One region of the Streptomyces sp. ICN903 genome, then DNA from elsewhere that is predicted to be linked to it. Evidence: riboswitches for the same ligand, from Rfam matches in the RefSeq annotation. Region 1 holds a riboswitch; each other region holds the start of a gene.

Region 1 (6,936 bases):
ACGGCGGGGCCGCCCGGGCGGCCGTGCCCGCTGCTCCGCGGAGCGGGCGGCCTACCGGTCCGCGGGACGGCTGTGCTCACCGGCCCGCGGAGCGGCTGCGCTCACCGGTCCGCGGAACGGAACCGCGGGAACGCCGAGCGCCCGGCGTACACCGCGGCGTCGTCGAGGATCTCCTCGATGCGCAGCAGCTGGTTGTACTTGGCGACGCGCTCGGAGCGGGCCGGGGCGCCGGTCTTGATCTGGCCGCAGTTGGTGGCGACGGCCAGGTCGGCGATGGTGACGTCCTCGGTCTCGCCGGAGCGGTGGGACATCATGCACTTGAAGCCGTTGCGCTGGGCCAGCTCCACGGCGTCCAGCGTCTCGGTCAGGGAGCCGATCTGGTTGACCTTGACCAGCAGGGCGTTGGCGGCGCCCTCCTCGATGCCGCGGGCCAGGCGCTCGGGGTTGGTGACGAACAGGTCGTCACCGACGAGCTGGACCTTGTCGCCCAGGCGCTCGGTGATGGTCTTCCAGCCGTCCCAGTCGTCCTCGAACAGCGGGTCCTCGATGGAGACCAGCGGGTACGCCTCGACCAGCTCGGCGTAGTAGTCGGTCATCTGGGCGGCGGTGCGCTCCTGGCCCTCGAAGACGTACTTCCCGTCCTTGTGGAACTCGGAGGCGGCGACGTCCAGGGCGAGGGCGACGTCCTGGCCGGGGGTGTAGCCGGCCTGCTTGATGGCCTCCAGGATGAGGTCGAGCGCCTCGCGGTTGGAGCCGAGGTTGGGGGCGAAGCCGCCCTCGTCGCCCAGGCCGGTGGACAGACCGCGCTCCTTCAGCACCTTCTTGAGGGTGTGGTAGACCTCGGTGCCCCAGCGCAGGGCCTCGGAGAAGGACTCGGCGCCGATCGGCGCGATCATGAACTCCTGGATGTCCACGTTGGAGTCGGCGTGCGAGCCGCCGTTGAGGATGTTCATCATCGGCACCGGCAGCAGGTGCGCGTTCGGTCCGCCGAGGTAGCGGAACAGCGGCAGGTCGGACGCCTCGGAGGCGGCGTGGGCGACGGCCAGCGAGACGCCGAGGATGGCGTTGGCGCCGAGGGAGGACTTGTCCGGGGTGGCGTCCAGGTCGAACATCGCCTGGTCGATCAGGCGCTGCTCGGTGGCGTCGTAGCCGACCAGCTCCGGGCCGATCTGCTCGATGACGGCGAGGACGGCCTTCTCGACGCCCTTGCCGCCGTAGCGGCCCTTGTCCCCGTCACGCAGTTCCAGGGCCTCGAAGGCGCCGGTGGAGGCGCCGGACGGAACGGCCGCACGGCCGGTGCTGCCGTCGTCGAGGCCGACCTCGACCTCGACCGTGGGGTTGCCTCGCGAGTCGAGGATCTCGCGGGCCACTACGACGTCGATGGACGGCACGAGGGTCTCCTTCGTGTGTGTCGGGCATGTGTGTCGGGTCTCAGTGCCCTGAGCCTATCCGGCCCGCGCACGCCACCTCGCCGACAGCCCGTGCCATACGGCGGAACGGAGGGTGAAATCGCAGCTCAGAGGGGGCGGGAGCATTTTGTTTCCAAATTGAATAAACCCGGTGCGGCGCGCCCTCCGCCGAGGGAGGTGACACACCGCACCGGGATGGCGCCGCCTGGTGACGGAAGTGGCGCCGCGGCGGGCACAGCAGGGGATCAGACCCGGAGCTGCTGGCCGGGGAAGATCAGGTTGGGGTCGTCGCCGATGACGTCGGCGTTGTCCTGGTGGATCTGCTGCCAGGTGGTGCCGTGGGCGGCCGCGATGGCGCGCAATGTGTCGCCGGACTTGACCGTGTAGCCGGACTCGGCGCCGCCCTGGCGGCCGTCGGCCCGCTCGGAGGCGCCCTGCGACCGGGACTGCTCCTGGGACTGCGACTGCGACTGCTTCTGGGACTGCGACTGGGACTGGGACTGGGGCTGCGCCCCGGAGCGCCCCTGCCCGGCGCCGGAGCGGCCGCCGTCCGGGTCCACCTCGGCCGCGGGGCCGCCGGCGGTGAGGCCGCCCTTCTCGGCGCAGGCCCAGGCGCGCGGACCCTGCATGGCGAGCAGCCGCTCGGCCACGGCGATCTGCTGCTCCCTGGTGGCCAGATCGGCGCGCGGCGCGTACCGGGTGCCGCCGGCGGCCTCCCAGCTGGACTGGGAGAACTGCAGACCGCCGTAGTAACCGTTGCCGGTGTTGATGGACCAGTCGCCGCCGGACTCGCACTGGGCCACCCGCTCCCAGGTGTCGACGGACGCGGCCGAGGCGCCCGGCGCGCCCGCCACCGGAACGGCGATGGCGGCACCCGCGGCGCCCGTCAGCGCGGCCGCGCGGACGGCCCTGGCGGTGCGACTGTCATGCCCCTTGCCGGTGAACAGCATGGACGTCCCTTATCTCACCGACGCCTGCGAGGTGAGCTGTCGGGTTCGGGCAGTGAGCAAGCCCGGCCGTCCGGGGCGCGGAGCCCCGGCGACTTCACCCCAAGCCGCTCCGGACCCTGCGGTCCGGGGCGGCGCCTACCTGGTTCCCCCGCTCCTGCCCTCGGCGCTGACGCGACGACTGCCCACCGGCCGCCGGCAGGATTCGGCGCTGCGGTCGGTGGCACTCGCGGTGCGAGCGAGACGACGGTAAGCACACCGGGGCATATGTCTCAAAGCATGTCAGAAAGCGGCAATTCACCCTTTCTGACGCCCGCACGGCCGGAACCCGCAGGTCAGGTGAGGAGCGTTAGGCCGGACAGGAACGACACGCCGCAGTCGCCCGGGAGGGTCATCCCGCAGGGCCGTCCGCACTCATCCGAGAGTGAGCTCCTGTCCCGGCAGGATCAGGTCCGGATCCTCGCCCACGACGTCCTCGTTGCTCTCGTACAGCCCGCTCCAGCCGCCCGGGACGTTCTGTTCCTGTGCGATCGTCACAAGCGAGTCGCCGGGGCGCACCAGATAGCTCTCGTCGGCCGCGCGGGCTCCCAGACCGCTCACGGTGCCCGCCAGCGCGGGGCGCTCGGCACGGGCGGAGCGGTCGGCGGCCTCCCCGGACCGCTCGTCGCCGGCGGCCTCCCGGCCCTCCGGCGCCCGGCTCTCCGCGCCCCGCTCCAGCTCCAGTTCGCGCGGGTCGCGCTCGCCGCGGTGCTTTCCGGTGCCCTCACCCGCCCCGGCGCGGGCTTCTTCCCCGGCGCCGGTGTCCTTCGCGCGGCCGTCCTCGGCCTCACCGTCCCCGGCGCCGTCGCCCTCCGAAGCCTTCCGCTCGTCCCGGTCGCCTTCCTCGGCGGCGCCGTCCTCCGCGCCGCCACCGGACCCGGATCCGCCCTCGCCGTCGGCCGGGGACTCCTCCCGCGTCTCGTCGCCGCCCGGCAGGATGCCGTCCAGGAGGCCCCCGCCCTTGCCGCTCCCGCCGTCGCGCGCGTCGTCCTCCGGCAGGAGGTTGTCCGGGTCGATGGCCGGGGCCTCGCCGGTGGTGTCGTGGCGCAGCCCGGCGTTGACGCCGCAGGAGGGCCAGGCCTCCGGCCCCCGGTCGGCGAGGATCTTCTCGGCCACCGCGATCTGCTGGCTGCGGCTGGCGAGATCGGGGCGCTCGGCGTACGACGTACCGCCGTACCGCTCCCAGACCTCCTGGGTGAGCTGGAGGCCGCCGTAGTAGCCGTTGCCGGTGTCGGCGCTCCACAGGCCGCCGCTCTCGCACTGCGCGACCCGGTCCCAGGTGTCGAGGTCCGCCGCCTGCGCGCCTCCCGCCCCGAGCAGGGGGATGGCGAATCCCGCGCCGGTCACTCCGGCCGTGACGAAGATGGCGGGAGCCTGGCGGGGGCGGCGGTGTCTACCGTTCCCGGAAAGCATGTGTGGAGCCTCTCGTGCGTGGACAGATGACAGGGTTGCGCGGTTGACGGCTGAACGTAGCGCCACCGGGCCGATCATCACAAGTCAATGTCTCGCAGATCACGCACGGATCACATGCATGACTGTGCGTCACCCGCGCACCGGCTCGAACTCCACCGGCAGTTCGCGCAGTCCGCGCATGATGAGGCCGCCCCGCCGGCGCAGGTCGGCGGGTTCCGCCGCGAGCCGCAGGTCGGGGAGGCGTCCCAGCAGGGCCGTGAGCGCGATCCGCCCCTCCAGCCGCGCCAGCGGCGCTCCCAGGCAGTAGTGGATGCCGTGGCCGTACCCGAGGTGGGGATTGTCACCGCGTGTGAGGTCCAGGGTGTCCGGGTCGGCGAACCGCGCCGGATCGCGGTCGGCGGCGGCCAGCACCACCAGCACCGGGTCGCCCGCGCCGATCCGCTGCCCGCCGATCTCCAGCGGCTCGGTGGCGAACCGCCAGGTGGCCAGCTCCACCGGCCCGTCGTAGCGCAGCAGTTCCTCCACCGCCGTCCGCAGCAGCCCGGTGTCGCCCGCCGCCAGCGCGTCCTGGAGCCGCCGGCGCTGCTCCGGGTGGCGCAGCAGCGCGTAGGTGCCGTTGCCGATGAGGTTGACGGTGGTCTCGAAGCCTGCGAACAGCAGGATGAAGGCCATCGCGGCAGCCTCGTTCTCCGTCAGGTGCTCGCCGTGGTCGCTCGCCCGGATCAGACCGGAGATCAGGTCGTCGCCCAGGTCGCCGCGCTTGCGGTGGATCAGGTCGGCCAGGTAGGCGCGCATCCGCTTCACCGCCCGGCCCACCCCGCCGCGCGGGCCGCCGCCGTGCCGGATCATCATTCCGGCCCAGTCGCGGAAGTCGTCCTGGTCCTCGGCCGGGACGCCGAGCATGTCGCAGATGGCGTAGATCGGCAGTGGGAACGCGAACTCGTGGATGAGGTCGGCGCTCCCGCGCTCCGCGAAGCCGTCGACGAGCCGGTCGGCCAGCTCCCGCACCCGCGGCTCGAAGGCCGCCACCCGGCGCGGGGTGAACGCCTTGGACACCAGCCGCCGCAGCCGGGTGTGGTCGGGCGGGTCGATGTTGAGCAGGTGCGTCATCAGATTGGCGCTGCGCTCGCCCGGGATCCCCACCTTCCCCTTGCCGTGCGCGGCCTCGCTGTGGTGGGCGGGGTTCTTGCTCAGCCGCGGGTCGGCCAGCGTCTCGCGCGCGTCCGCGTACCGCGTCACCAGCCACGCCTCCACCCCGCTGGGCAGCACGGTGCGGTGCACGGGCGCGTGCTCGCGCAGCCACGCGTACGCGGGGTAGGGGTCGGTGGCGAACTCGTGCGAGAACAGCTCGGGCGGGGGCGGGGTGCGGTCGGCGCCGGCGTTCTCGTGGTCCACGCCTTCGACGCTAACGCGGCCCGCGCACGCCCGGCCGAGGGGGTCCGGGCGGCCCGCACTCCGGGCCGGACCCGCGGCGGCATGGCGGCCCGGCGGACGGGTACGGCGGAAGGACGGATACGGCGAAACCTCCGAAAGGGGGACACAGTGCCCTCGCACTCCTACCCTCCTCCGCAGGACTGGGGCCACTACGGGGAGCCGCCGCCCGAACCGCCGCCCCCGGAGCCCCCGGCACGGCCCCGCGACGGGATGGGCGTCGCCGCCCTCGTGCTCGGCCTGATCGCCCTGGTGATGTTCTGGACCGCCCTGCTCGGTGTGGTCCTGGGTGTGCTGGCGGTCGTGTTCGGCGTCGTCGGTTACCGCCGCGTCAAGCGGGGCGAGGCGACCAACGGATGGATGGCCCTCACCGGCGCGATCACGGGCTTCATCGGGCTGGCCCTCTCCACCGCCGTCATCGCCGCCGCGGTGGCCTTCCTCAACTCCGACGAGGTCGGCGACTTCCGCGACTGCATGCGGAACGCCGACACCTCCGCCGAGAGCCAGGAGTGCGTGGACGACCTGCGCGACCGGTACTGGTGAGGGCGCACGGCGTGCGCGGTCCGCGCCCGCCCGCCGGCGAACCCGGTGGCTCCGCGCCCCCGCCGCCTCACCGGGTCCGGCGGCCCTCCCCCGGCAGCGTCAGCGCGACCAGCAGCAGACAGCACCCCAGGACCACCGCACCGGTGCGGTAGGCCAGGGCGTAGCCGGGGGCGAGGGCCTCCGGGGTCTCGCCGGCGATCCGGGAGGCGGCGACGGTGGAGAGCACCGCCAGGCCCAGGGAGCCGCCCATGGTGCGGGAGGTGTTCACCATCGCCGAGACCACGCCCGCGTCCCGGTGCGGGGCGCCGGAGGTGGCCAGGGAGGCCAGCGGGGTGGCCAGCAGCCCGGTGCCGAGCATCGTCGTTATCCCGGGCCCCATCACCGTGGCCGCGTAGCCGCCGTCGGCGGCCATGACGGAGCTGAACCACAGGAAGCCGCACGCCGCCAGAGCCACGCCCGTCAACGCGGTGTTCCGGGCCCCGGCCCAGTGCATCAGCCGGGGCGCGAGCTTGGATCCGGCGACGACGCTGAGCGAGTGCGGCAGGAACCCCAGCCCCGCCTGGAGGGGCGTGTAGAGCAGCACGTTCTGCATGTACAGCGACATGAAGTACCAGGAGGAGACCAGCGCCGCGCCGCAGACGAACATCGCGGCGTTGGCCGCCGACACCGACGGCAGCCGGAACAGGCGCAGCGGCATCAGCGGCGCCCCGGCCCGGGACTCCACCGCGACGAACACCCCCAGCAGCGCCAGCCCGCCCAGCAGGGGCACGAGCGTGACCGGCTCCGTCCAGCCGGCCGCCTCCGTCTGCACGATGCCGTACGCCACCGCGCCGAGACCGCCGGTGACCAGCACCGCGCCGGGCACGTCGAGGCGCCGGGCGCCGCCGGCCGGATGGTCCGCCGACAGCCGGAGCGCCACCGCGAGCAGCACGAGCACGCCGATGGGCACGTTGACCAGCAGCACCCATCGCCAGGACAGCGCGTCGGTGAGCACACCGCCGACGAACCCGCCCGCCGCGCCGCCCCCGGCTCCCACCGCCGTCCAGGTGCCGATGGCCCGGGCGCGGGCCGGCCCCTCCGGGACGGAGGTGGTCAGCAGGGTCAGGGTGGACGGGGCGAGGACGGCGGCCCCCGTCCCCTGCACGGCCCGCGCG
Region 2 (6,936 bases), on a different contig from region 1:
GCCCTGGCCGAGGGCGGCGGAGGGCCCCCGGATACGCTCGCCTGCCATGGAGGCACTCACCCACTTCTTCGTCGGCCTGCACATCGTCGGCATCGGCGCCCTGCTCGGCGGCTTCATGACCCAGATGAAGGCCATGGGGGCCGGCGAGGCCCGCATCGTCCCGGCGATGCTGCACGGAGCCCTCACCATGCTGGTCACGGGCATCGCCCTGGTCGGCCTGAACGAGGCCGACGGCCAGACCGTCAACCACATCAAGATCGGCGTGAAACTCGCCCTGCTGGTGGCGATCCTCGGCCTGGTCTACGTCAAGCGGGACGAGGAGCGGCTGCCCGCGCCGCTGTTCGGCACCATCGGCCTGCTCACCGTCGCCAACATCTTCATCGCCGTCATGTGGGTGTAGCCGGTCACACCCGCGGAGGGCGGCGGTGCGAGGCACCGCCGCCCTCCGTTCGTCCCGGGCCGTTCGTCTCAGGCCGGACGGACCGCGCTGTGGAAGGGCATGTGGTCGACGGACTCGTAGCGCACCTCGGCGCCCGGCTTCGGCGCGTGGATCATCTGGCCGCCGCCCGCGTAGATGCCGACGTGGCTGATGTCGTCGTAGAAGAAGACCAGGTCGCCCGGCCGCATTTCGGCCCTGGCGATCCGGGTGCCCGCCTCCACCTGGTCGTAGGTGGTGCGCGGCAGTGAGACGCCGGCGCTGAGCCAGGCGGCCCGCGTCAGACCCGAGCAGTCGTAGGAGTTGGGGCCGGTGGCGCCCCAGACGTACGGCTTGCCGAGCTGGGCCTCGGCGAAGGCGAGCACCTTGTCGGCCTTCGCGGCGTAGGAGCCGTCCGCGGTGCCGGTGCCGGTGTCCGTGCCGCCGGTGCCCGTGCCCGTGCCGCTGTCCGCCGGAGCCTCGGCCTGCTCCCCGCTCTCGGCGGCGGCTTCGCGGCGGGCCTCCTCCCGGCGCTCGCGTTCGGCAGCGGCGGCGGCCGCCTTGCGGCGGGCCTCCTCCTGCCGCTTGCGCTCGGCAGCGGCCAGGCGAGCCTTCTCCTCGGCGGTCAGCTCGGACAGCAGCTTGCGGGCCTGCGCCAGCTTGCCCTGGACAGTCTTCCTGCTGTCCGCCAGCTCCTCCTGCGCGTCGGTGAGCTCGGCCAGGCTCGCCGAGGCCTCCGAGCGCTTCTTCTGGGCGGCGCGCTGCTGGTCCCGGTAGTCGTCGACGGCCTGGCGCTGGCGGTCGGTGATCCGGTCCATCAGGTGCTTATGGCCGAAGAAGTCCTGGGGATTGTCGGACAGGAGCAGCACCGCGGTGCCGGAGACCCCTCCGGTGCGGTACTGCGCGGTGGCGTAGCCGCCCAGCTTCCGGCGGGCGTCGTTGAGCCTGTCCGTGCGCTCGGCCGCCTCGTCGAGGAGCCGGTCGACCTTCTCGCGCTGCTCGTCCGTCCTCTCCTTGGCCGCGTTGTACTTCTGCGTCGCGCTGCCCGCCTCCCGGTACAGCGCGTCCACCCGCTCGCGGACCTCCTCGATCGAGGGCCTGTCGTCCTCGGGCGAGGCATGGGCCGGGCCCTGGGACAGGAGGGTCGCGGAGGCGATGGCCGCGGTGGTGAGCCCGACCGCTCCGCGCCGGGAGGAGGGGGACAGCAGGGGGGTACGCGGTCTGCGGTGCGACGCCAAGGCGAGCGCTCCTTCCGTGGAACACCGCCTACCGGGTTAGCTGACGGGTTCGGGCGTCGGAAGTCCGCCCTACGGGCCCGCGGGCCCGATTCACCCCGTGGGGATTGGGTCCCCGGCCCCGGCCGCACGGCCGGGCTCGGCGGAGGCCGCCCGTGCCGGCGCTGTCGCCGGCGAGGGGTCCGGGCCGCCTGACGCTGGACCGTAGAGCACCGGTGGGGCTCCTGTGAAGACTGGTGTTCGGTATATCCCGAAACCGATTCGTTATCGGTCGGTTATCGTCCGTTTCGGGAGAACCGGCCGCGGCGGAGACGGCGGCGCTCAGTCGCGGGAGCGGCGCCCGGGCCAGCGGTACGGGTGGCGCACGACGATCGTCCCCACCTTGGAGCCGCCGCTGATCCGCAGCACCGGCATGCCGGGCACGGGCGGTTCGGTGGCCCGGTTGCGTACGGAGCCCATTCCGGAGGTGACCCCCTCGGCCCGCACCGTCCAGCCGCGCGGCACGACGACCTTGATCTCGCCCATCCCCGCGTCCAGTTCCACGAAGACCTCGCGGTGGCGGCACTCCGCCCGCGTGAAGTCGAGCACGATCCGCCCCAGCGTGGTCTTGGCGGTGATCCGCTCCGGCACCACCCAGTGGCCGTCCTGCCGGACGTCCCCGGCGACCGTCCTGAGCGCCAGCGGCTCCCGGTCGCTCGGGGCCAGACCCGCGGGGTCCTGGCCGGGCAGGTCCGCGACCAGTGCCTCCAGATCGCCGTAGGTCTTGGCGGCGAACGCCTTCTCCAGCCGCTCGTCCAGCTCCTCCAGGTCGATGCGGCCGTCGCCGGCGGCCTCGCGCAGCCGTTCGGCCACCGCCTCGCGGTCGGTGTGCCCGGCGCGCAGTTCCGAGCCGGGACGTGGGCGGGGCGCGGGGACGTCGGTCATGCCCGCCATCTTAGGAGCGCCGCCCCGCCCGGCGGCACGGCGTCCTAGACTCGACGGCGATGAGCAGCCTCTTCGACGACAGCTTCCTGGCCGACCTCGAGCCCTCCGGGGACGAGGAGCCGCCTCCTCCACCGGAGGATGCGTCCGCGCCGCCGGAGGACGGTGTCCCCGACGACCTCTTCGCGGGCGCCTTCGGCGCGGGCGGGGTGCGCGACGCCCACTACGGCAACGGCGCGGCCCGTCCCGTCGTCGACCCGGCCGCCCTGCTGGAGGGGCTCAACGACCAGCAGCGCGCGGCCGTGGTGCACACCGGCTCGCCGCTGCTGATCGTCGCGGGCGCCGGGTCCGGCAAGACGCGGGTGCTCACCCACCGCATCGCGCACCTGCTGGGCGCGCGCGGCGTCCACCCCGGGGAGATCCTCGCGATCACCTTCACCAACAAGGCCGCGGGCGAGATGAAGGAGCGCGTTGCGGAGCTGGTCGGCCCGCGCGCGCAGTCGATGTGGGTCTCCACCTTCCACAGCGCGTGCGTGCGCATCCTGCGGCGCGAGAGCAAGAGGCTCGGCTTCACCTCCAGCTTCTCGATCTACGACGCCGCCGACTCCCGCCGTCTGATGGCGCTGGTCTGCCGGGACCTGGAGCTGGACCCCAAGCGCTTCCCGCCCAAGTCGTTCAGCGCCCAGGTGTCGAACCTGAAGAACGAGCTGGTCGACGAGGAGGACTTCGCGGCCAGGGCATCCGACGGCTTCGAGAAGACGCTGGCCGAGGCGTACACGATGTACCAGGCGCGGCTGCGCGAGGCCAACGCCCTGGACTTCGACGACATCATCATGACGACCGTCCACCTGCTCCAGGCGTTCCCCGACGTCGCCGAGCACTACCGCCGCCGCTTCCGCCATGTGCTGGTCGACGAGTACCAGGACACCAACCACGCCCAGTACACCCTGATCAGGGAACTGGTGGGCGTGGACGGCGGCGAGGGGGAGGCGGCCGGAGCGGAAGGGGGCGCGATCGGAGGCGGGCGCGCCGAGCTGTGCGTGGTCGGCGACGCCGACCAGTCGATCTACGCGTTCCGCGGCGCCACCATCCGCAACATCCTCCAGTTCGAGGAGGACTACCCGGACGCGACCACCATCCTGCTGGAGCAGAACTACCGCTCCACCCAGACCATCCTCTCGGCCGCCAACGCCGTCATCGAGCGGAACGAGAACCGCCGCCCGAAGAACCTGTGGACCGATGCCGGGGCGGGCTCGCGCATCACGGGCTACGTGGCCGACACCGAGCACGACGAGGCGCAGTTCGTCGCCGAGGAGATCGACCGGCTGACGGACGCGGGCGAGGCGAAGGCGGGCGACGTCGCCGTCTTCTACCGCACCAACGCCCAGTCCCGTGTCTTCGAGGAGGTCTTCATCCGGGTCGGCCTGCCGTACAAGGTCGTCGGCGGGGTGCGCTTCTACGAGCGCAAGGAGGTCCGCGACGTCCTGGCGTACCTGCGGGTGCTGGCCAACCCCGAGGACGCGGTGCCGCTGCGCCGCATCCTCAACGTCCCCAAGCGGGGCATCGGCGACCGGGCCGAGGCGATGATCGAGGCGCTGGCGCTGCGCGAGAGGATCACCTTCCCGCAGGCGCTGCGCCGGGTCGACGAGGCGTACGGCATGGCGGCCCGCTCGGCCAACGCCGTCAAGCGCTTCAACGCGCTGATGGAGGACCTGCGCACGGTCGTGGAGTCCGGGGCCGGGCCGGCGACCGTGGTGGAGGCGGTGCTGGAGCGCACCGGATACCTGGCGGAGCTCCAGGCGTCCACCGATCCGCAGGACGAGACCCGGGTGGAGAACCTCCAGGAACTGGCCGCCGTGGCGCTGGAGTTCGAGCAGGAGCGCGGCGAGAACCCGGGCACGCTCGCTGAGTTCCTGGAGCAGGTGGCCCTCGTCGCCGACTCCGACCAGATCCCGGACGAGGACACCGAGGGATCGGGCGTGGTGACGCTGATGACGCTGCACACCGCCAAGGGCCTGGAGTTCCCGGTCGTCTTCCTGACCGGGATGGAGGACGGCGTCTTCCCGCACATGCGGACCCTGGGCAAGACCAAGGAGCTGGAGGAAGAGCGGCGCCTGGCGTACGTCGGCATCACACGGGCGCGCGAGCGGCTCTACCTCACGCGCTCGGCGATGCGCAGCGCATGGGGGCAGCCCGCGTACAACCCGCCCTCCCGCTTCCTGGAGGAGATCCCGGAGCAGTACCTGGAGTGGAAGCGCACGGGGCCGATGGCCGCGCCGGGCGGAGGGGCGAGGGGCGGCGCCGGGGGGCTGTCGTCGACGGCGTCCTCCCTCTCGTCGTCGCTGTCCTCGTCGTTCCCGTCCGGCCCGGCGGCCTCGCGGCGGCGCGGTCCGAGCGGCTTCGCCACGGGCCGGGCCAAGGACCGCCCGGTCGTCGCGCTGGAGGCCGGGGACCGGGTGACGCACGACAGCTTCGGGCTGGGCAGGGTCGTGGCGGTGAAGGGCAGCGGGGACAACGCGGAGGCGACCATCGACTTCGGCGGCGACAAGCCGAAGCGGCTGCTGCTGCGGTACGCCCCGGTGGAGAAGCTCTGAGGGAGCTCTGAGGGAGCTGCGGGCCCCGGCCGGCGGCGCTGACGGCGCGTCGGCCGGGGCGGGCGGGATCAGGTGGGGTCGAGGCCCTTGGCGCGGAACCAGGGCAGCGGGTCGATGGCCGCGCCGCCGGCCGGCCGCACCTCGAAGTGCAGATGGGGACCGGTGGACTTGCCGGAGTTGCCCGCGTAGGCGATGGTGTCGCCGGCCTTGACGTAGCCGGAGCGGATCCGGGTGCTGCTCAGGTGGCAGTACCAGGTCTCGGTCCCGTCGGGCGCGGTCACTATCGCCATGTTCCCATAGGCGCTGTGCCACTGGGTCCTGACCGTGCCGTCGGTGGCGGCCATGACCGGGGTGCCGTAGGCGACGGGGAAGTCGATGCCCGTGTGCAGCGACACCCAGTTGATGCCGGCCTGCCCGTAGTACGCGCTGAGCCCGTGCTGGGCCACCGGGAGTGCGAACTTGGGGCGCATCGCCTCCTTGCGCGCCGCCTCGGCCGCCTTGCGCTTGCGTTCGGCCTCCTGGCGTTCCTTGAGGTCGATGCGCTCCTGGGTGCGGCTGGCGCGGTCGGCGAAACCCTCGGCCTCGTCGGAGAGTCCGGCGAGCTGGGTGTCGAGCTTGCTGTTGGCCGCCTTGGACTTGACCGCGGAGACGGCGTCGGGGGCGGCCTGGGCGGTGGTGTCCTCGGCCTCGTCGCCGACACCGCCGACGGAGGCGGCGGCCACGGCGGTCACGCCCATGACGCAGACGGACGGCACGGCGACGGTGAGCAGCGCCGAGCGCTTCGGCCGCGCGGAGCGGCGGCGGCGCGAACCCGCCGGACGTGCCGGCGGCCCGGACCTCCGCGGATCCTCCTCGTGCTCCTCCGGCCCGGCCGGGCCGGGGAGGTCGAGGGGGTCGGAGGTGCCGGGCCGCTCGGTGGAGTCGGTGGGGTCGGCGGACTCGGCCGGTCCGTGGCCGGGTTCGGGTTCTGGGGCGGGGAAGGCGCCGGTTCCGTCCGTGTCGGCGGATGAGTGGGCACCGTACCCGGCGTATTCGCCGTACTGGTCGTACTCGCCGTATCCGGTGTGCTCGCCGTACTGGTCGTACTCGCCGTTCTCGCCGTGGAACCGTCCGTCGCCGGCCCCGGGCTCCACCGCGGGGTGGGAGCCGGACTCGTCCCAGGAGCCGGCGGAGTAGCCGTCGGAGTAGCCCTCGTGGACGGCGTGCTGCCCGGTGTCCCCGCTCCAGGGGGTCTCGGGCGGGACCGCCGGGCCGGTGTGGACGCCCGTGCCGTAGCCGGTCTCCGCCCAGCCGTGGCCGCTGCCGTCCGGGGACTCGGCGGGCTGCGCCGGGGCGTGCGTCCAGGAGCCGGCGGGGTAGCCGTCGTAGGCGGCGTGCTGCCCGGTGTCCCCGGTCCAGCCGCCGGAGGAGAACCGCTGGTCGGCGGGGGTCTGGGAGGTGTCGCCCGGCATCGCCCCGAAAAGGGGGTCGCCGTCGCCGTACGCGGCGCCGAGGGCTTCGGAGGTGCCGGTGACGTAGCCGTACGGGGTGTCCTGCGAGCCCTGGTAGCCGTACGCGGACTGGTCGTACGGGGAGCCGTAGGGGCCGTACGAGGAGTCGGCGGGGGAATCGGCGGGGGTCGAGACTCCCGACAGGTGACGGTCGTTCACCACCAACTTCTCTTTCGCCTCGACGACAGGGGCGGAGCAGTGCGGCGACTGTACCCGGCGGTATGCGACGGCGACAATCTTCGGCAGGTTTCGGACGGCCGGGAAACGGGCATTCGGTCGCC
Region 3 (6,936 bases), on a different contig from region 1:
GGGTGCTTGATCAGGTGCCGGGCGGCGGCGATCACCTCGCCCAGGTTGTGCGGGGGCATGTTGGTGGCCATGCCGACCGCGATGCCGGAGGCACCGTTGACCAGCAGGTTCGGATAGGCCGAGGGCAGTACGGACGGCTCGGACTCGCTGCCGTCGTAGTTGGGCGCGAAGTCGACGGTGTCCTCGTCGATCGACTCGACCATCAGCCCGGCCGCCGGGGCGGAGCGGCACTCGGTGTACCGCATGGCGGCGGGCGGGTCGTCGTTGCCCAGCGAGCCGAAGTTGCCGTGCCCGTCCACCAGCGGCAGCCGCATGGAGAAGGGCTGGGCCAGGCGTACCAGCGCGTCGTAGATGGCGCTGTCGCCGTGCGGGTGGAGCTTGCCCATCACCTCGCCGACGACGCGGGCGCACTTGACGTAGCCGCGCTCGGGCCGCAGCCCCATCTCGTGCATCTGGTAGAGGATCCGCCGGTGGACCGGCTTGAGCCCGTCGCGTGCGTCGGGCAGGGCGCGCGAGTAGATGACCGAGTAGGCGTACTCCAGGAAGGAGCCCTGCATCTCGTCGACGACGTCGATGTCGAGGACGCGCTCCTCGAACTCTCCCCCGGGTGGCGGGGTCTTCGTGCTGCGGCGGGCCATCGCGGCTGCGACTCCTTCTTGCGTACTGCGGACTGTGTGTCCCCGTGCCGGGGCATGGGACGGACGGGCACCATTGTGGACCTCGGCACCGACACTCCGGCCCCCGCCCCGAACCGTACGGGAACTTCGCGCTTTGTCCGGCCGCTTGCATACAGTGACCACACACGCGTTGTGAGAACGCGGTCCGCGATCGCGATCGAAGGGACTCCCTGCCCATGGCTCACACGGCCTCCCCTCCGCCCACCGCCGGCGGCCTGACGGCGACCGAGCACCGGCTGGCCAACGGCCTGCGCGTGGTGCTCTCCGAGGACCACCAGACGCCGGTCGCCGCGGTCTGCCTCTGGTACGACGTCGGATCACGCCACGAGGTGGCCGGGCGCACGGGTCTGGCCCACCTCTTCGAGCACCTGATGTTCCAGGGATCGGCCCAGGTGAAGGGGAACGGTCACTTCGAGCTGGTGCAGGGGGCGGGCGGCTCGCTCAACGGCACCACCAGCTTCGAGCGCACCAACTACTTCGAGACGATGCCCGCCCACCAGCTGGAGCTGGCGCTGTGGCTGGAGGCCGACCGCATGGGGTCGCTGCTGGCCGCCCTGGACGAGGAGTCCATGGAGAACCAGCGCGACGTGGTGAAGAACGAGCGCCGTCAGCGGTACGACAACGTGCCCTACGGCACGGCGTTCGAGAGGCTGACGGCGATGGTCTACCCCGAGGGCCACCCGTACCACCACACCCCGATCGGCTCCATGGCCGACCTGGACGCCGCCTCCCTGGAGGACGCGCGGGACTTCTTCCGCACCTACTACGCGCCGAACAACGCCGTGCTGGCGGTCGTCGGCGACATCGACCCGGAGCGCACGCTCGCCTGGGCCGAGAAGTACTTCGGCTCCATCCCCTCCCACGAGGGCAAGCGGCCGCCGCGGGACGGCTCCCTGCCGGACGTCATCGGCGAGGAGGTCAAGCAGGTCCTCCACGAGGAGGTGCCCTCCCGGGCGATGATGGCCGCCTACCGGCTGCCGCACGACGGCACCCGTGAGGCGGACGCCGCCGACCTGGCGCTGACGGTGCTCGGCGGCGGCGAGTCCTCCCGTCTGCAGACCCGTCTGGTCCGCCGCGACCGCACCGCCGTCACCGCCGGTTTCGGCATGCTGCGGTTGGCGGGGGCGCCCTCGATGGGGTGGCTGGACGTGAAGGCCTCCGGCGACGCCGAGATCGCCGACATCGAGCGGGCGGTCGACGAGGAGCTGGCCCGCTTCGCGCAGGAGGGGCCGACCCCGGCCGAGATGGAGCGCGCCCAGGCCCTGCTGGAGCGCGAGTGGCTGGACCGGCTGGCCACAGTCGGCGGCCGCGCCGACGAGCTGTGCCGCTACGCGGTGCTGTTCGGCGACCCCCAGCTCGCCCTGACCGCGGTGGAGCGCGTGCTCCAGGTCACCGCCGACGAGGTGCGCGAGGTGGCCGCGGCCCGGCTGCGCTCCGACAACCGCGCGGTGCTGGTCTACGAGCCCACCCGGACGACCGCCCCCGACACCGCGGCCGACGTCTCCGAGGGCGCCACCGTCTCCGAGACCGGCACCGCCGCCGACACCCACGACCAGGAGGCCGCTCAGTGAGCGACGCCACGGCCCAGAACGGAATGTCGATGGAGTTCCACCCCCAGCCCCGCGGCGGCGAGCCCAGGCCGTGGGCGTTCCCCGCCCCCGAGCGCGGTGAGCTGCCCAACGGGCTGACCGTGCTGCGCTGCCACCGCCCCGGCCAGAAGGTCGTGGCCGTCGAGGTCAACCTCGTCGCGCCGCTGGAGGCCGAGCCCCGCGACCGGGAGGGTGTGGCCGGGATCATGGCCCGGGCGCTGAGCGAGGGCACCGACCGGCACAGCGCCGAGGAGTTCGCCGCCGAGCTGGAGCGGTGCGGCGCCACCCTGGACGCGCACGCCGACCACCCCGGCGTACGGGTCTCCCTGGAGGTCCCGGCCTCCCGGCTGACCAGGGCGCTGGGCCTGCTCGCCGACGCGCTGCGCGCCCCCGCCTTCCCCGAGGGCGAGGTCGAGCGGCTGGTGCGCAACCGCCTGGACGAGATCCCGCACGAGCTGGCCAATCCCGCCCGCCGGGCGGCCATCGCGCTGTCGAAGGAGCTGTTCCCGGCCGACTCCCGGCTCTCGCGCCCCCGCCAGGGAGCCGAGGAGACCATCAGGAACATCGACGCCGAGGCGGTGCGCGCCTTCTACACGGAGCATGTGCGGCCCTCGACGGCCACGGCCGTGGTGGTGGGCGACTTCACCGGGGTGGACCTGGACAAGGCGCTGGCCGAGACCCTGGGCGACTGGAAGGGCGCGGCCGCCGGGCCCCGCCCGGTCCCGCCGATCACGGCGGACGACACCGGCCGGGTGATCGTCGTGGACCGGCCCGGAGCGGTGCAGACCCAGCTGCTCATCGGCAGGATCGGCCCCGACCGGCACGACCGGGTCTGGCCCGCCCAGGTGCTGGGCACGTACTGCCTGGGCGGCACGCTCACCTCCCGCCTGGACCGGGTGCTGCGCGAGGAGAAGGGCTACACCTACGGCGTACGGGCCTTCGCCCAGGTGCTGCGTTCCTCGCCCGAGGGCACCGGCGCCTCGATGCTGGCGATCAACGGCTCGGTGGCCACCGATGTGACGGGTCCCGCTCTGGAGGACCTGTGGGGCGTGCTGCGCACCCTGGCGCAGGAGGGTCTCACCGACGCCGAGCGCGACACGGCCGTGCAGAACCTGGTGGGGGTGGCCCCGCTGCGTTACGAGACGGCGGCGGCCGTCGCCGGCACCCTCGCCGACCAGGTGGAACAGCACCTCCCCGACGACTACCAGGCGAAGCTGTACGCCCGCCTCGCCGAGACCGGCACGGTGGAGGCGACGGCGGCGGCCGTGGCCGCCTTCCCCGCGGACCGTCTGGTGACGGTGCTGGTGGGAGACGCGTCACAGATCGCCGACACGGTGCGCGACCTGGGCATCGGAGAGGTGACGGTCGTCACGGACCAGTGATCCCCGGCCGCCTCGCGGCGGCCGCGCAGCGTAAGGCCCTTGGTGGGATGCCACACCAAGGGCCTTACATATGTCCGGTTTTGGGCCGTTCCAGTGGGTGGCTCATGTGGCATGGCCTACAAAAGCCGCTTTTTGCTTGCTCGCTCAAATTTGTCCGTTTAGCGTCGATCTCGCTGGCCGTCAGAAGTGACCGCGACCGCGGCCGACGGCAGTGATCGCCGAGTCCCCCGAGCGGGGGAGCCGGGGACCCACCCTCCCGCCCTTCACACGCGGGAGCGGTCCTCTTCCGAGGCACCTGGGGTGAATCGGGCCGTGCGCCCGTAGGAGACCTTCCTGCTCCGAACCCGACAGCTAACCCGGTAGGCGAGAAGGAAGGAAAGGAGCACGCCACCCATGGCGTTCACCCGTGCCACCGCGCAGCTCGCCGAGAAGCTGACCGGAAAGCTCACCGGGCTCACCGAGAGCCTCACCGAGAAGCACCACCTCTCCAGCCGCTCCGTGCGCACCCGCGTGGGCCTGGCCGGAGCCGCCGCCCTGACCGTCACCGGCGTGGTCGGCGCGGCCGCCACTCCCGCGATCGCCGCTCCGGACGGGGGCTCGGGGACCTACGCGCTGGGCTTCGTCCAGGCCATGGCCGTCGGTGACACGATCGCCGACGACGTCAGGGCCCAGGCCCAGGCCCAGCAGCGCGTCGCCGACGCCGCCGAGGAGAAGGCCGAGAAGGCCGAGGAGGCCGAGGAGGCCGAGAAGGCCGCCGCCGAGCGCGAGGCCGCCGAGAAGCGTGAGGCCGCCGAGAAGCGCGAGGCCGAGAAGGCCGCCGCCGAGAAGCGCGAGGCCGCCGAGGCCAAGCGCGCGAACGAGCGCGCCGACCGCTCCGCCGAGCGCCGTTCGGCCACCGGCTACGTCGACCCGGTCGCGGGCGTGGACACCACCACCACCTACAAGCAGGCCGGCGCCTCATGGTCCTCCGGCAAGCACAGCGGCATCGACTTCCCCGCCAACACCGGCACCCCGGTGCGGTCCGTCGGCCCGGGCACCGTGGTGACGGTCGGCTGGGGCGGCGCGTACGGCAACCAGGTCGTCATCCGCCACGACGACGGCAAGTACACCCAGTACGCCCACCTGTCCGCCACCAAGGTCTCGGCGGGCCAGAAGGTCGACGGCGGCCAGCACATCGGCGCGGTCGGCTCCACGGGCAACAGCACCGGCCCGCACCTGCACTTCGAGGCCCGCAACGGCGCCTACTACGGCTCGGACTTCAACCCGATCACCTACCTGGCGGGCAAGGGCGTCGACGTCTGACGGACCCCGCCCGCAGGGCACCGGGCAGCCGCGCCCGTCACGCACCGGCATCCGCCGCGCGACCGAGAGGTCGCGCGGCGGATGTTTTCACGCCTGTTTTCCGGCTGGCATCGGAAAACGCGTTCCGGTGGAATACAGTTCGACTCTGCGGTACTTCGGGGAACATGGAGACGGCGGCGGAGGTCGGCCCATGCGCATTTCCGCGCACATGGTGTGCAGCGCGGTCCGTGACGACATCGTCTCCGGTTTTTTCCCGCCCGGATCCCGGCTCACCGAGGAACTCCTCGCCAGACGCTACGGCGTCTCGCGCGTCCCGGTGCGCGAGGCGTTGCGGACCCTGGAGTCGGAGGGTTTCGTCGTCTCCCGCCGCCACGCGGGCGCCTGCGTCGCCCGGCCCACCGAGCAAGAGGCCGCCGACCTGCTCGACATCCGCGCCCTGCTGGAGCCGCTGGGCACCGCGCGGGCCGCCCGGCGCCGCACCGAGGCGCAGCTGAGGGTCCTGCGCGGACTGGTCCGCCTGGGGCTGCAGCGGGCGGAGAGCGGCCGGTTGTCCGACCTGAGGGCGTTGGAGGACTGGTACCACGAGACGATGGCCCGCGCGTCGGGCAGCCCCAGCCTGGCCTCGCTGCTCACCCAGCTGCGCCGCAAGATCACCTGGGTGTACGCCGCGGAACCGCCGCTGCGCGCGGTCGCCGTGTGGCGTGAGCACGGAGCCATCGTGGACGCCGTCGCACGCGGCGACGCGGAACGGGCGCGCGTCCTGGCCAGCGAGCACGTGGAACGCTCCGTCGCGGTGCGTCGCGAGCAGCGCCCGGTGGCCGCGCGACGGCCGCCGGAAAAGCCCGGTGAGGAGAGCGAAACACGCCGTAAACACACCGTGTGACAATTCGTAACAGGAATTGTGTACACAGGACGGGAATACGCGGGGAATGCGCGCCGGGAAAGTTCCGGGTGCGGAAAAGGCTGCGGGGCCGCTCGCCCCGCAGCCTTTGCCGGTGATTTTCCGCAGGTGGTGTCCGTCGCGTTTCGTTCCGGGCCCGTGTCCAGCGCCGTACGCGGGCCCGGAACGCGCGGCTCAGACGGCTCCGGGCAGCTCGTCCAGCCCCTCGGAGACCAGCTTCGCCAGCCGGTCCAGGGCGGTGTCGGCGTCCTCGGCCGCGGAGGCCAGCACGATCTCCTGGCCGCCCTCCACCCCCAGGCCCAGCACCGAGAGCATCGAGGCGGCGTTGACCGGTTCGCCGTCCGGCCTGGCCACGGTGACGGGGACGCCGGAGGCGGTCGCGGCGCGGACGAAGACCGCGGCGGGGCGGGCGTGAAGGCCCTCGGGCCAGCCGACGGTGACACGGCGCTCTGCCATGGTGTTGCCCTTCGAATCGAAACGGATCGGAGCGGATCGAACCGGAACAGGCCGGGCAGGGCCGGACCGGACAGGGGCCGACCGGTGTGCGGGGCCGACCGGGAACGGGCCGCGTGCCCAGGGTCCAGCCCAGCTTCGCACAGGCGGGTCCCCCGGAACGGGAGCCGACACCTCCGCGATCCGGGCCGCGGTGACTAGGCTGACCCCCATGCGGACGCCGAGCGAGCCTGCCTACCCCGCCCACTGGGAAGCCGACGTGGTACTGCGCGACGGAGGCACGGCCCGGGTCCGCCCCATCACGCCCGACGACGCCGAGCGCCTGGTCAGCTTCTACGAGCAGGTCTCCGACCAGTCGAAGTACTACCGTTTCTTCGCCCCCTACCCCCGGCTCTCCGACCGCGACGTACGCCGCTTCACCCACCACGACTACGTCGACCGGGTCGGCCTGGCCGCCATCGTCGGCGACGAGTTCATCGCCACCGTGCGCTACGACCGCATAGACGCCACCGGCCGCCCCGCCTCCCTGCCCGCCGACGAGGCCGAGGTCGCCTTCCTCGTCCGCGACGACCACCAGGGCCGCGGGGTCGGCTCCGCCCTGCTGGAGCACATCGCCGCCTGCGCCCGCGAGC
Region 4 (6,936 bases), on a different contig from region 1:
GGGATCGCCGCGAAGTGGACGGCGGAGGCGATCAGCACCGCGTTGAGCACCGTCTGCTTCCCCATGTCCAGGTGCTTGGTGCCGTAGACCAGGACGAAGGCGGTGATGACGTAGTAGCTGATGTTCTCCGCCATCCGCGCGCCCATCGCGATCAGCACGTCGCGCCAGTGGTGGCGCAACACGGCCAGCAGCGGCATGGTCTCCGCCTTCGCCGCCGCGTCCCCGGAGTTCTCGGCGCTCTCGGCGGCCCTGCGTGCCTCGGCCTTCGCCAGCGCGGCCCTGAAGACCGGCGACTCGTCGACCGACAGCCGGATCCACAGGCCCACCAGCACCAGCACCCCGGACAGCAGGAACGGCACGCGCCAGCCCCAGGAGACGAACGCCTCCTCCGACAGCACCGCCGTCAGCACCGCCAGTACGGCGGTGGCCAGCAACTGGCCCGCCGGGGCGCCGGTCTGCGGCCAGGACGCCCAGAAGCCGCGCCGGCGCGCGTCGCCGTGCTCCGACACCAGCAGCACCGCGCCGCCCCACTCACCGCCGAGCGCGAACCCCTGCACCAGCCGCAGCACGGTCAGCAGGACGGCCGCCGCGGAACCGAGCTGGGCGTGGGTGGGCAGCAGCCCGATCGCGAAGGTCGCGCCGCCCATCATCAGCAGACTGACCACCAGCAGCTTCTTGCGGCCCAGCCGGTCGCCGTAGTGCCCGAAGACCAGCGCGCCGACGGGACGGGCGACGAAGCCGACCGCGTACGTCACGAAGGCCAGCAGCGTACCGACCAGCGGGTCGGACTCGGGGAAGAACAGCTTGTCGAAGACGAGCGCGGCCGCGGAGCCGTAGAGGAAGAAGTCGTACCACTCGACGGTGGTGCCGATCAGGGAGGCGGTGACCACGCGTTTGAGGTTGGAGGGAGCGGGCGGGGCGCTTGCGGGTGACGGCATCGGCACCACTTCCTGACACTCGACGGGGACGTTCGTGTGCCGCCACACCGTAGGAAAGCGCAGCTCGCGGGCGTATGTGGTGGGACACCACAGTTCCGCGCGCCGCGGTGCGCGCGCCCGCCACGCCGGGGGCGGGGGCGCGCACCGCGGCCCCGTGAGGGGCCCGGCGAGGCCGGGCGGGGCAGTGTCCGAGTTGCCCTGCTCGGGTGTGGTTCGGGAGCGCGGCGCCGACTCCCGTGCTGACTCGGTGCTGACCGAAAGCTCACGTCATCACCCGTCCCCACTCCTCCCGTGCTGACTTGATGCTGACTACGCCGCGTACAACTCCGGCATGAAGCGCAGAACGGACACCCGCACCCCGGCGGCCCGCGAGTCGCAGTGGGTGTGGTGCGCGGGCCGTCGACCACGCCTGGCACGGCGGTTCCCCATCAAGTCCTGCTTGTCGAGTCTTTCCGCGGATCTCGCTCCGGACGGTGACGCCCTCCATGGTTCAGCGGGGGACTCGCCGGCGAGTCACGGCGCCGGTCGTGCCGACTGGTCGATTTCCCCGGCGCGCGGCGATCTCGGGGTGGCACGATCAGGGTATGAGCGGTGATCCGTTGCTGGTCCGTGCCCGTGGCCTGTGGGAGGTGCTGGCCGCTGCGCCCGTCTCGTTCGAGCCGTCCGGCGGTGTGACGGTGGTTGCCTCGCCCGAGTCGGGGCTCTGTCCGCCATCTTGGGCAGGCATCGTCGTGCTGGGTGACGCGGCGATCGTCACCGCACCGACGGGGGCCGCCGCGAGAGCGTTGAGGTGCGCGGTGGCCGAGGTGCCGACGGACTCACTCACCGAGGCCGATGTGCTCCGGGCGATACTGCCCGTTGCCGAAGTACTCGGCCCTGCCACCTTGGGATACGTGTCCTCGGACGACTTCCGTCCTGCGGTGGCCGGTGCGGCCGTCGAGGACACGACCCCTGGACATCGGGAACTCCACGGGTTGGTGAGATCGGTGGGGCGGGAGGAAGCGGGTGAGAGCGGGATGGAGGAGATCACCTCTCCCGCGTTCATCGTCCGTGAGGGAGCCGAGGTGACAGCCGCGGCCGGGTATCGGACGTGGCCGGCTTCGACCGCGCACATCAGCGTGCTGACGGCCCCGCTTCACCGGGGCCGCGGACTGGCCCGGCGGGTGGCTTCCGCAGCGGTGGCGCATGCGCTCGCTGCGGGCCTGATGCCTCAGTGGCGGGCTCGACCGGTGGAATCCCGCAGGGTCGCAGCCGCCCTGGGTTTTCGGGAGTTGGGGACACAGCTGAGTCTTCGTCTCGACCAGGGCAAGCTCAGCTAGGAGCTGTGTGATGTTGTGATCAATCGGCTGCTTGCAGGAGATCTCCGAGCCAGATCACCGAGGCCCGCAGTTCGGGGCCGGCGAGGTGGCTCTCAGGTGTCTTGTCGAAGCGTGTGGCGATGCCGCGCCAGTCCTTCGGTTGGTCGATCGCCCGCTCGACGGTGTTTCGATCACGGTAAAGACCGGCGTCTTGGGTGACGGGGCGCTCGCCCCGGCTGCCACTCTTCTTGCGGTCGGCGGCCTGATCCTTCTTCTCCGGGACGACGGCCTTGCTGCGGAGTCTGCGCGGGGAGGCGCGGTTGGCACGGGACGAGTACGCCATGTCTGCGGCGACCGCGTCCGGCCGGGAGCGGCCCCGAAGACATCGGGGGTGGCCCGGTCGCGCGGTGAGCGGGGGCGGGAATCCGGTGAATCGGCCTCCTTGTGTGCTCCTGGAGCTTAAAGCTGTTTGGTGCGGAAAAAGGCGATGTAAGGAACTGCCTTTCCGGTGATGTGTTCGGAGTCACAGTTTCGATCGTCTCGCTCGCCCTTCGCGGGAAGATCCAATTCTCCTGTCTCCCGGATTCTCCGTGTCACCCGGAGAATTGACTCGTACTCGATCGTCCCGGGAGGTCGTGAGCCGGTCGGGATCCTGTGCGGACCGTGTTCATGATTCACGACTCGGTGACAGCGCGAAGGGCCTTGTTCTTCCGGCGCCTTGTCTCCGTGAATTGGTTGTGTTTATGTGTCCTGGCCTCCGCCGCATCGCGGGGGTTCCACCGCCGGGACGCCGAGTCCTGCCGCCCGGCCGGTGGAGGGAGCGCAGCCGACCATGGCAGGAGCGGGGAAACCGAGTTAAGTGCCGCGACCGCGATTTTTCCGCGATCCGGCTTGGGGTGAAGCCCTTCCCGAAGTGCCCTCGGGCACCCGGGAAGGCCGGGCAACTCCAGCCCGAATCCGACAGCTAACCTCGTAGGCGTGGGAGAGGACTCACACCCATGTCTCGTGGCCGCCACCGTCGTCCGAGCAAGTCTTTGATTTCCCGTCAGTTCTCCCGGATCTCCCTGGTCGCCGCGGCCGGTGGCGCGGGAATCGCGGCGCCGATGGTCGCGGCCGGCAGTGCGAACGCGGCTTCCGCCGAGGTGTGGGAGAAGGTCGCCGAGTGCGAGAGCAGCGGCAACTGGTCCATCAACACCGGCAACGGCTACTACGGCGGACTGCAGTTCTCGCAGTCCAGTTGGGAGGCGGCCGGCGGCACCGAGTACGCGCCGCGCGCCGACCTGGCCACCAAGCAGGAGCAGATCGCCGCCGGTGAGAAGCTGCTCGAACTCCAGGGGCCGGGAGCCTGGCCCACCTGCGGACCGGCGGCCGGGCTCACCCGGGGCTCCGGCGCCCCCGGCAGCGCCCCCGCCACCCAGACGGGCGGCGAGTCCGGGGTGAAGACGGGGACGGAGTCCGGGGCGAAGGCCGGGGCCGAGCGCAAGCCCGCCGCCGGCTCCCACACAGTCGCACCCGGCGACACCCTCCACCGGATCGCCACCGCCCACGGTGTGGAGGGCGGCTGGCAGGCGGTCTACGACGCCAACCGCGAGACCGTCGGCGACAACCCGCACCTGATCTTCCCCGGCCAGGAGCTGAGCCTGGCCGCCCGGTCCTCCGGCGGAGAGCAGGAGCGCGCCCCGGAGCGCGCCGACCGTACCCAGGCCCGCCCGGCCGCTGAGAAGACCGCCCCCCAGGCCTCACCGAAGACCTACGCGGACAACCTCGACGGCTGGATCCGCGAGGCCCTGGACATCATGCGGGCCAACGGCATCCCCGGCACCTACGAGGGCATCCACCGCAACATCATCCGCGAGTCCGGCGGCAACCCGAACGCGGTCAACAACTGGGACATCAACGCCCAGCGCGGCACCCCCTCGATCGGCCTGCTCCAGGTCATCAAGCCCACCTTCGACGCCTACCACGTCCCGGGCACGGCGAACAGCCAGTACGACCCGGTCGCCAACATCGTCGCCGCCTGCAACTACGCGGCCGACCGCTACGGCTCGATCGACAACGTCAACGGGCCCTACTGAGCCGACCGGGACCGCGGCGACCGGGACTGCGGCGACCGGGACTGCGGCGACCGGGACTGCGACGACCGGGACTGCGACGACCGGTCCCGCGGACCCCGAGGCCCCGCCCCTCGCCCTGCTGCCCCTTGTGGCGGCGCGAAAGCGCCGCCACAAGGGGCAGGGCACTTTCGGGGGGAGGCCCTCCACGGGATATCTTGATGTCGAGCAATGTTGCAGACGTGGAGCGGAGCACCCGGTGACTGACTCGACCATCATCTACACACAGACCGACGAGGCCCCGGCCCTGGCGACGTACTCTTTCCTGCCGGTGGTCAGGGCCTACGCCGCCAAGGCGGGCGTCGCCGTGGAGAGCCGTGACATCTCCCTGGCGGGGCGGATCATCGCGGTCTTCCCCGAGTACCTCAAGGAGGAGCAGCGCATCGGTGACGCGCTCGCCGAGCTCGGCGAGCTGGCCAAGACCCCCCGGGCCAACATCATCAAGCTGCCGAACATCTCGGCCTCCATCCCGCAGCTCAAGGCCGCGATCGCCGAACTCCAGGAGAAGGGCTACGCGCTCCCGGACTACCCCGACGACCCCAAGACCGACGAGGAGCGGGAGATCCGCGCCCGCTACGACAAGGTCAAGGGCAGCGCCGTCAACCCGGTGCTGCGTGAGGGCAACTCCGACCGCCGCGCCCCCGCCTCGGTGAAGAACTACGCCAAGACCCACCCGCACCGCATGGGCGCCTGGACCCCCGAGTCCAAGACCAACGTGGCGACCATGGGCGTGGACGACTTCCGCTCCACCGAGAAGTCCGCGGTTCTCGCCAAGGACGACGCCCTCCGCATCGAGCTGGTGGGCGACGACGGCTCCACCACCGTGCTGCGCGAGTCCGTGCCCGTGCTCGCCGGTGAGGTCGTGGACGCGGCCGTCATGCGGGTGGCCGCGCTGCGCGAGTTCCTGAAGGAGCAGGTCGCCCGCGCCAAGGCCGAGGGCGTGCTGTTCTCGGTCCACCTGAAGGCCACCATGATGAAGGTCTCCGACCCGATCATCTTCGGCCACGTGGTGCGCGCCTTCTTCCCGAAGACCTTCGCCGAGTACGGCCAGACCCTCGCCGCCGCCGGCCTCACCCCGAACGACGGCCTCGGCGGCATCCTCAAGGGCCTGGAGTCGCTGCCCGAGGGCGCGAAGATCAAGGAGTCCTTCGAGGCCGAGCTGGCCGAAGGCCCCGAGCTGGCCATGGTCGACTCCGACCGCGGCATCACCAACCTGCACGTCCCCAGCGACGTCATCGTCGACGCCTCCATGCCGGCCATGATCCGCACCTCCGGCCACATGTGGGGCCCCGACGGACAGGAGCACGACACCCTCGCGGTCCTGCCCGACAGCTCCTACTCCGGCGTCTACCAGGCCGTTATCGACGACTGCCGCGCCAACGGCGCCTTCGACCCGGCCACCATGGGCTCGGTGCCCAACGTCGGCCTGATGGCGCAGAAGGCCGAGGAGTACGGCAGCCACGACAAGACCTTCGAGATCCCCGCCACCGGCACCGTCCGGGTCACCGACGGCGACGGCAACGTCGTACTGGAGCAGACGGTCGGCGCCGGCGACATCTTCCGCATGTGCCAGACCAAGGACGCCCCGATCAGGGACTGGGTCAAGCTGGCCGTCACCCGCGCCCGCGCCACCGGCGCCCCGGCGGTGTTCTGGCTGGACGAGACCCGCGCCCACGACGCCAGGCTGATCGAGAAGGTCCGCACCTACCTGGCCGAGCACGACACCGAGGGCCTGCGGATCGAGATCATGGCGCCGGTGGAGGCCACGAAGTTCTCCCTGGAGCGCATCCGCCGGGGCGAGGACACCATCTCGGTCACCGGCAACGTGCTGCGCGACTACCTCACCGACCTGTTCCCGATCCTCGAACTGGGCACGAGCGCCAAGATGCTCTCCGTCGTCCCGCTGATGAACGGCGGCGGCCTGTTCGAGACCGGCGCCGGCGGCTCCGCGCCCAAGCACGTCCAGCAGCTGGTCAAGGAGAACTACCTGCGCTGGGACAGCCTGGGCGAGTTCCTGGCCCTGGCGGTCAGCTTCGAGCACCTGGCCCAGACCACGGGCAACGCCAAGGCCCAGGTGCTGGCCGACACCCTCGACCGGGCCACGGCCACCTTCCTCAACGAGGACAAGTCGCCCACCCGCCGCATCGGCGGCATCGACAACCGCGGCAGCCACTTCTACCTGGCGCTGTACTGGGCGCAGGAGCTGGCGAAGCAGACCGACGACGCCGAGCTCGCGCAGGCCTTCGGCCCGCTGGCGCGGGAACTGACCGAGCAGGAGCAGACGATCGTCGGCGAGCTGGCCGCGGTCCAGGGCTCCCCGGCCGACATCGGCGGCTACTACCGCCCCGACGACGCCAAGGCCTCGGCCGTCATGCGCCCGTCGCAGACCCTCAACCGGGCGCTGGCGAGCCTGTCCTGACACGGCGGGCGCGGGGGCGCTCCTTCGCACCCTCCGCGCCTTCCGCGCCCGTCCCGTGACGCCGCCGCCCCGGCCGGACTCCTCTCCGGCCGGGGCGGCTCCCGGGCTCCCGGGCTCCTGGGCAACCGGGTCAGCGGTAGGTGAGCAGCGCGCGCCGTTCCCCGGCGAAG

Evidence for each region. Region 1 has a riboswitch for cyclic di-AMP ahead of L7D48_RS22500 (transglycosylase family protein). Riboswitches for the same ligand answer to the same signal wherever they lie in the genome.
Region 2: linked by a shared signal. The riboswitch ahead of L7D48_RS19125 (NlpC/P60 family protein) and the one ahead of L7D48_RS22500 (transglycosylase family protein) in region 1 are both predicted to bind cyclic di-AMP.
Region 3: linked by a shared signal. The riboswitch ahead of L7D48_RS18295 (M23 family metallopeptidase) and the one ahead of L7D48_RS22500 (transglycosylase family protein) in region 1 are both predicted to bind cyclic di-AMP.
Region 4: linked by a shared signal. The riboswitch ahead of L7D48_RS29535 (transglycosylase family protein) and the one ahead of L7D48_RS22500 (transglycosylase family protein) in region 1 are both predicted to bind cyclic di-AMP.

What each region holds. Positions count from the first base shown of each region.
Region 1 is NZ_JAKMAY010000263.1:665-7,600, forward strand. Features, by position in the region: gene eno (phosphopyruvate hydratase) at 102-1,391, opposite strand; gene L7D48_RS22500 (transglycosylase family protein) at 1,655-2,359, opposite strand; cyclic di-AMP (ydaO/yuaA leader) riboswitch at 2,366-2,535, opposite strand; gene L7D48_RS29210 (transglycosylase family protein) at 2,771-3,742, opposite strand; gene L7D48_RS22510 (cytochrome P450) at 3,938-5,203, opposite strand; gene L7D48_RS22515 (DUF4190 domain-containing protein) at 5,351-5,782, shown strand; gene L7D48_RS22520 (MFS transporter) at 5,850-6,936, opposite strand, start outside.
Region 2 is NZ_JAKMAY010000193.1:240-7,175, reverse strand. Features, by position in the region: gene L7D48_RS19130 (hypothetical protein) at 47-400, shown strand; gene L7D48_RS19125 (NlpC/P60 family protein) at 469-1,653, opposite strand; cyclic di-AMP (ydaO/yuaA leader) riboswitch at 1,664-1,805, opposite strand; gene L7D48_RS19120 (DUF1707 domain-containing protein) at 1,972-2,574, opposite strand; gene pcrA (DNA helicase PcrA) at 2,634-5,165, shown strand; gene L7D48_RS19110 (peptidoglycan DD-metalloendopeptidase family protein) at 5,234-6,814, opposite strand.
Region 3 is NZ_JAKMAY010000178.1:958-7,893, reverse strand. Features, by position in the region: gene L7D48_RS18310 (DNA topoisomerase (ATP-hydrolyzing) subunit A) at 1-638, opposite strand, end outside; gene L7D48_RS18305 (pitrilysin family protein) at 854-2,248, shown strand; gene L7D48_RS18300 (pitrilysin family protein) at 2,272-3,648, shown strand; cyclic di-AMP (ydaO/yuaA leader) riboswitch at 3,855-4,028, shown strand; gene L7D48_RS18295 (M23 family metallopeptidase) at 4,042-4,950, shown strand; gene L7D48_RS18290 (GntR family transcriptional regulator) at 5,141-5,833, shown strand; gene L7D48_RS18285 (HPr family phosphocarrier protein) at 6,026-6,307, opposite strand; partial or broken gene L7D48_RS18280 (GNAT family N-acetyltransferase) at 6,516-6,936, shown strand, end outside.
Region 4 is NZ_JAKMAY010000048.1:15,542-22,477, reverse strand. Features, by position in the region: gene L7D48_RS07655 (MFS transporter) at 1-938, opposite strand, end outside; gene L7D48_RS07650 (GNAT family N-acetyltransferase) at 1,523-2,257, shown strand; partial or broken gene L7D48_RS07645 (IS5/IS1182 family transposase) at 2,277-2,615, opposite strand; cyclic di-AMP (ydaO/yuaA leader) riboswitch at 3,052-3,228, shown strand; gene L7D48_RS29535 (transglycosylase family protein) at 3,271-4,311, shown strand; gene L7D48_RS07630 (NADP-dependent isocitrate dehydrogenase) at 4,547-6,766, shown strand; gene L7D48_RS07625 (histidine phosphatase family protein) at 6,897-6,936, opposite strand, start outside.